DNA from 2 places in the Rheinheimera sp. B2H12 genome. Region 2 is predicted to be linked to the other one. Evidence: predicted binding sites of a transcription regulator. Region 2 holds the regulator's gene; the other holds the start of a gene.

Region 1 (3,580 bases), 1.3 Mb from region 2:
CAGTACCTGAATTTTATTACCAAGCTCGACCAAGCGTTGACACAGCAGAATATGCAGGTACAGCAGGCACGGGAAGTGACGGAAAAACGTCGGGTGGCCTGGGTACTGATGCAACGCAAACGTAAAGCGATGGAACTGTTGATTGAGAAAGAATTGCTGGCGATCCGGCTGCGGGCAGATAAAGTTGAGCAAAAAATGCTGGACGAAATTGCCACCCAACAGTATTTCCGCCGTCTGCAGGCAGGATCATACTAATGGCACAGCTTTTGCTGTTTATTCACGATTCAACAAAAGACCACCAGGCGTGGCCGTGAGTGCAGGACCGAGGGCGAGATGAGTGTAGATATGCAGTTTTTTATGTTAAATGCTGAAACATCTGTTGCGACAGGCAAAAAATCTGATGCTGCGTCCTTGTCTATGCAGGAAGAGAGCGGATTTGCCAGTGTATTTGCCGACGAAATGGCAGAGCAGTTGGCGGGCCCATCGGCAGGACCATCGGTGGAAGCTTCGGTGAAACCCTCTGCCACTCCACAGGCGGGGCAGGAAATTGCCGCTACAGTGGATGTTGCTGCATTAGTGCGGCAAAAGGTCAATGTCGCAGATGCAGGAAAAACCCCGGAACTCTTGCCAGTGGCACCTGCAAAACCGGCAACGGCGTCGGCGACTGAAGCCGTGCCATCTGATGCACAGCTCCTTCAGTTAGCCTTGATTCAGTCCCAGTCAGATGGCCAAAGCAGCACAGTGACAGCACCGCTATTGCCTGAAGCCGGTCAGGTCGCCAACAGCACTGATCCGGCATTGGCTGCTGTGGACTCCCCCTGGTTAGCATTAATTTCAGCGGCGGAACAATATTCGGCAACCTTGACGCAGGCGGAGGGTAAAACCGCTGCCAACCCTCAGAGTGCAGCAGAGCAGCTATCCGCCGAAAAGTCCGATAGCAGTCTGCAAACTGGCATTGCCTTCAATGCTGAGGCCAAAACGCAGGCGGAGCAAAACAGTCCAGTGCTGGCCGGGTTAGTACCGGCAGCCGCGGAGTCAACGCCAGCCGAAGCTCTGGCCGCGACGGCAGATCTGAAGTTAGCGCTGGCAGCAAAAGGTACTGACAGCAGCGCTGCCGTCGCCGCACCTCAATCAGAGCGAGCTGCAGCGTCACCAACTGCGACCACGCCGGATGCGAAGTCACCACCTGAGCTGATAGTGTCAAACGGCGCTGCGCCAGTCGAGAAAGTTCAGAATGCAGTGCCAAATGCTACAGCCCAGCAGATGCCGGCATCACAACCTGAGACAACGCTGGCAGCACAAAGCGCCGAAACAGAGCTGTCGACGGTAACAACTCAAGCCGACAACACAGTAACTGAGCCGCAGGCAGTTGTTCAGTTGGCAGAAAAAACGCTATTGAACGATAAAGCTGTGCCGAGCCGGATTGAGGCTGCAGTGACTACACCACAGCAATTCGTCCAGCAAAACAGTCAGACAGTGGCAGAAAGCGCGCTGCAAACTGAAGTGGTGCTCAACGCAGAGCGGCAACCCACGGCTGCGCCGGTACAACAGGCCATGACCAGTGCCGCTCAGTTAAGCTTTGCTGATCACCAAAAAGCGGCGAATGCTGCTGATGCGCTGAGCAAACAACAACAATTTAAAGCAGAACAAGCCACTGGCGCTGAAGCTGTATCAGCACAAAGCGGCCAGCAGTCAGTGCGTAGTGATGCCTTCAGTGCAGCTTCGACCAACGTATTACCAGAGCAGCAGTTCCAGAGTCTGGCGGCGAGCGCTGGTGATAAATCCCAGCTATTAACGCCGGCACAACAAACGCAAAGTCCGGCGCTGGCAACCCAACAGAGCAGTGCCGCCAGTCAAACCGCAGCGTTAAAAACGGCGGAAGCGCAGTTGCCAACGCTGTATTTACAAGAACCGCAAGCCGCCGCGCAACTGAAAGATCGGGTGATGTATCAGGTGCAACAAAAAATCCAGAGCGCAGAAATCCGTTTAGCGCCGGAAGAACTTGGCTCAGTGCAAATCAAAGTGAATTTGCAGCAGGATCAATTGTCGGTGCAATTTGTGGTGCAGCAGGCGCAGGCAAAAGAAGCATTAGAACAACAAATGCCAAGGTTAAGAGAATTGTTGCAGCAACAAGGCGTTGAGTTGACGGACAGTCAGGTCTCACAACAGCAGCAACAACAGCAAGGCGAAAAACAAGCCAAAGCAGGCTCCCGGCAATTGACCAATACCGAGCTGGTTGATGAAGCTTTACCGCAGCAGGTGACCATCCGCAGTTCAGATCGGATGGTGGATTATTACGCCTGAGACTGATGTTACGCTGGTAAATCCAGCAGTTGATGTCATGATGATTGCGTTTGCCGGGATATGCGGTAAATAATAGAAAAATTGCCGTCTTAACCGGAGTGGATATGGCTGGGGAAAAAGAACTCGAAATCGCCGATGGCGGTGGGAAAAAGAAAAAAATCATCATCATTGCAGCAGCAGCTGTGTTGTTGCTGGGGGGCGGTGCAGGTTACTTTTTATTAAGTGGCGGTGAAGAACCGCCACCGGCAGCAGATGCAGCCGTTACACCGGCGGATGGTGCCGCGGCGGCTGCACCCGCAGCCACTGAAGCACCAGCCGATGCTGCTGCGGCTCAGGTTGGTACTGCGCTTTATGTGTCGATGCCAAGACCTTTTGTGTTTAATGTGCCAGGCGCTGCTCGTGACCGCTTAGTTCAGATCAAGGTGCAATTGCTGGTACGCGGTCAGAATAATGAAGAAACCGCCAAACAGCATATTCCGCTGATCGAAAGCACCATGTTGCGGACTTTCAGTAAAGGCAACGCCGATGATCTGGTGACTGCAGCCGGCAAAGACAGTTTAAAAGCGGCCGCACTGAAAGACGTGCAGGATGCCCTGATTGGGGTCGCCGGTTCGATGGTGGTAGAAGAAGTGTTATTTACCGGATTTGTGATGCAATAAGTCTGTGCAGACAAGCAGAGGGTTAACCAGTTGACTGATTTACTGTCACAAGACGAAATTGATGCGCTATTACATGGTGTTGATGACGTCGAAGAAGAAGAGATAGAAGACAGTTCCGGTGCCGGCGGACGTTCGGCATTTGAATATGACTTTTCTTCGCAGGACCGTATTGTCCGGGGTCGGATGCCGACGCTGGAGATGGTCAACGAACGTTTTGCCCGCCATATGCGCATCAGCTTGTTTAATATGATGCGCCGCACCGCTGAAGTCTCGATCAACGGTGTACAGATGATTAAGTTTGGTGAATATGTTCATACCTTGTTTGTCCCCACCAGTTTGAACATGGTCAGGTTCAGACCACTGAAGGGCACCGGCCTCATCACCATGGAAGCGCGACTGGTGTTTATCCTGGTGGATAACTTTTTTGGCGGCGATGGGCGTTATCACGCCAAAATTGAAGGCCGGGAATTTACTCCGACTGAACGTCGGATTATTCAAATGCTGCTCAAGCTTATCTTTGAAGATTACAAAGAAGCCTGGGCACCGGTGATGGACGTTTCCTTCGAATATCTCGACAGCGAAGTCAACCCGGCGATGGCCAACATCGTCAGCCCGAC
Region 2 (3,580 bases):
TCGCTGATTGCAAACACCTCTCCGCCGTTTAAATGCATTTTGGCTTCGGCAATTTGTTTTAATTTCTCCACATTCAGCACAACATGGACGTTGTTGATGTGGTCAAAATGCCGTTCAAGTTTTGAAAACTTGCTGTCTACATACTCTCTCAGTGCTTCAGTAATTTCAACATGGCGACCAGTTAGATTGATTTGCATAGACATTTCCTTCTTTGATGAGCACTTATAGCAAGCTCTTGCGCTGATTTGACGGCGGAATGTACAGAGACTCACGGTATTTGGCGATGGTCCGCCTTGCTACGTTGATGCCCTGTTCAGAAAGAATTTCTGCCATCCTGCTATCGCTTAACGGCTTTGCAGGATTCTCCGCTGCCACCAATTTTTTAATAAAGGCTCTGATGGCGGTCGACGAACATTCGCCACCACTCTCTGTACTTACATGACTGGAAAAGAAGAACTTAAGTTCAAAAATTCCACGTGGTGTATGCATAAATTTCTGGGTGGTCACCCTGGAAATGGTCGATTCATGCATGCCAACCATCTCAGCGACATCATTCAGCACCATAGGTTTCATCGCTTCTTCGCCATGTTCAAAAAATGCCTGTTGTTGCTGCACTATGCAGTTGGCAACTTTGAGCAGAGTTTCATTCCGACTCTCCAGACTTTTCAGAAACCATTTGGCTTCTTGCAGGTGCGAGCGGATAAACTGGCTGTCCGATGAATTACGGGCATGGCGTGACATCGCCGCGTATTGTTCATTAATTTTAATCTTTGGAAAGGCATCCGGATTTAATTCAACCATCCAGCGGCCTTTGACTTTTTTCACTGATACATCGGGAATGGTGTATTGCTGCTCTTCCCGGATCACATCGGCCCCTGGTCTTGGGTTCAGGCTGTGGATCAGACGCATCACTTCCCGCAAATCATCTTCTTTCAGTTTAGCCACCCGCATCAGAGAACGGAAATCACGATTGGCTAAATATTCACTATGATGACGAATAATATCGCAGGTTTGCGCAAGGAAAGGGGTATCTGGATCAAATTGACGCAATTGCACCAGCAAACATTCCTGAATACTGCGGGCACCCACCCCAATGGGATCAAAAAACTGGATGCGTTTAATCACGGCTTCGACTTCATCAGCTTCCACTTCTGGCATGCCAAGCGAGTCCAGAATGTCTTCAGTGCTGATGGTCAGCAGGCCATTGGCATCGATCGCTTCAATAATAATTTCAGCAATCGCCAGATCGGTATCAGAGAATGGGGTTAAGCGCATTTGCCAACGCAGATAATCCTGCAGGGTTTCAGTGGTCTCGCCCTGAAACACCATGTCTTCGTCACCGTTGTAAGTGCCGGAAACCGGGGCTGCACTGACCATATCGTCCCAGTTGCTGTCGAGTGGTAAGTCTTCTTTGATGTTTTGTTCCGTCATCGCCTCACTGCTGTCAGGGATGTCAGGTTCACTATGTTCATCGTTATTAAAACTGTCAGTCTCAGGATGTTCACGGCGGTCAGAATCAGCCGCAGCGCCGTTGTCATTGAAGTTGGTGTAGTCATCATCAGCTGCTTCGAGCAGCGGGTTTGCATCCAGCGCTTCCTGAATTTCTTGTTGTAATTCAATCGTTGACAATTGCAGTAGCTTAATCGCCTGCTGCAATTGCGGCGTCATGGTCAGCTGCTGTCCAAGCCGGAGTTGTAAAGATGGCTTCATGTACTTCTGGTCACTCCTGACGGCCAGTGAAACTGGCTTTTTGCTAACTATAGCCTGAATTGCTCTCCGAGGTATACATCTCTGACCTGCTGATTGGCTAATACTTCAGCCGGTGAGCCGGAAGCAATCAGTTCTCCATGACTGACAATATAGGCAATTTCACAAACATCAAGGGTTTCCCGGACGTTGTGGTCGGTAATGAGCACCCCAATACCGCGGTCACGCAGGTGCTGGATAATTTTTTTGATATCCAGTACTGAAATGGGGTCAACCCCGGCGAAAGGTTCATCCAGTAAAATAAAGGCCGGATTAGCCGCCAGCGCTCTGGCGATTTCAACCCGGCGTCTTTCACCACCAGACAAACTCATGCCCAGGCTATTGCGGATATGGGTAATGTTAAATTCATCCAGTAACTCATCGGCTTGTTGCTCGCGCTCTATGGCGGATAAGTTTTTCCGGGTTTGCAGAATCGCCATCAGATTATCGTAGACAGTTAATTTGCGGAAAATAGAGCTTTCCTGGGGCAAATAACCAATGCCTTGTCTGGCTCTGGTGTGAATAGGATCAAAGGTAATGTCCTGTTCACCCAGCGTGATAGTGCCTTTGTCCGATGGCACCAGTCCGACAATCATATAAAAAGTGGTGGTTTTGCCGGCACCATTAGGTCCGAGTAAACCGACGATCTGACCGGCATTGACTGCCAGACTGACATCTTTAACGACCTGACGGCCCTTGTAACTTTTGGCCAGATGGGAAGCGACTAGTGTTTTCAAATTATTTTTTCTCAGGTGTGAAAATAGTACTGACACGTTCGTTGTCTTTACCGCTGCTGGCGTTCAGGCTTTGTTTAGCTAAGTCATATTTGATCACAGAGCTGCGGACCAGACTGCCGCTCTGATTAATTTCAGCTTTACCGGTTAATGTCAGGATCCGGCTGGCAAAGTCATAGCGAATTTCGTTCGCCATCGCTTTGATTGGTTTGTCACCTTCCAGTAACTGGGCATATTCTGCCGGCTGACCGGTGGCAATAAACACTTCTTTGCCTTCACCAGCTGAGCGGTCAACTTCGAGCTTGTCTGCTTTGATACTCAGACTGCCCTGGGTGACTAATACATTACCAATATACAGCAGCTTTTTATCTTCGATACTGCCGCCAAAATTATCAGAAGTGACGCTGACAGCCTGGGCAAAATCGCTGTCTTTGGCCAGGCTACTGTAAGCCAGCATACTGAGCAGAAGGGCTAGAAAAATTTTATTTTTCATGACGGTAGACCGTTCCTTTGTGTTGTTTTAACTTAAATTTTTTGCTGGCTAAATCAATACTGACGCCACGTCCGGTGATGGCAAAACCGTCGCCGGTGATCAGCACGCCAGCATTGGTCAGTAATAACTGCTGTTCGAATAAATATTCCAACTGCGGCGTTTCTAGCTTTTGAAATAACTCGTCGGTTTTCAGATTGTCCAGTGTGACGTCCTGATCCAGTACCACTTTATCATCCGGGTATAACACGCCATTACGGCTGCTGATCTGCCATTTTGGCAGTTGCTGCTCAAAAATGGTATAGGCTGGCTGGTCGAGCTGAATTTGCCCTAGCTGTTCAAAATGCGACATCTGGCTGGCGCGGATCATACCGGACAAATTGCCTTGCTCGTCAAAGCTGGTGCGGATTAAATCATAAGCGACAAAATCCGGTGCCATGTCGTTTTCTGTCTGTAGTTGCACCGGATCCTGCAGATCCAGCCAGACATATAAAGCTGCGCTGCCGGCCAGCACCAGTAAAAACCAAAAAAATTGCCGGATCATGAGCTGCTGCCAGTAAAACGGGCAAATTGCTGCTGACTGATCAGCAACAGATCACAGAGCTCGCGC

Evidence for each region. The regulator sigma-54, encoded in region 2, starts transcription at its own class of promoters, with help from an activator protein. The targets are predictions, from matches to a motif close to TGGCANGNTNCNTGCTT.
Region 1: a site for sigma-54 is predicted at 2,338-2,354, ahead of fliL (flagellar basal body-associated protein FliL). Genes of this name have one in related genera too.

Annotation. Positions count from the first base shown of each region.
Region 1 covers NZ_CM184363.1:1,881,514-1,885,093, forward strand. Annotated here, with positions in the region: gene fliJ (flagellar export protein FliJ) at 1-255, shown strand, start outside; gene AC53GJ_RS08175 (flagellar hook-length control protein FliK) at 346-2,304, shown strand; gene fliL (flagellar basal body-associated protein FliL) at 2,409-2,963, shown strand; gene fliM (flagellar motor switch protein FliM) at 2,994-3,580, shown strand, end outside.
Region 2 covers NZ_CM184363.1:587,769-591,348, forward strand. Annotated here, with positions in the region: gene hpf (ribosome hibernation promoting factor) at 1-197, opposite strand, end outside; gene AC53GJ_RS02600 (RNA polymerase factor sigma-54) at 223-1,710, opposite strand; gene lptB (LPS export ABC transporter ATP-binding protein) at 1,758-2,483, opposite strand; gene lptA (lipopolysaccharide transport periplasmic protein LptA) at 2,485-2,973, opposite strand; gene lptC (LPS export ABC transporter periplasmic protein LptC) at 2,963-3,514, opposite strand; gene kdsC (3-deoxy-manno-octulosonate-8-phosphatase KdsC) at 3,511-3,580, opposite strand, start outside.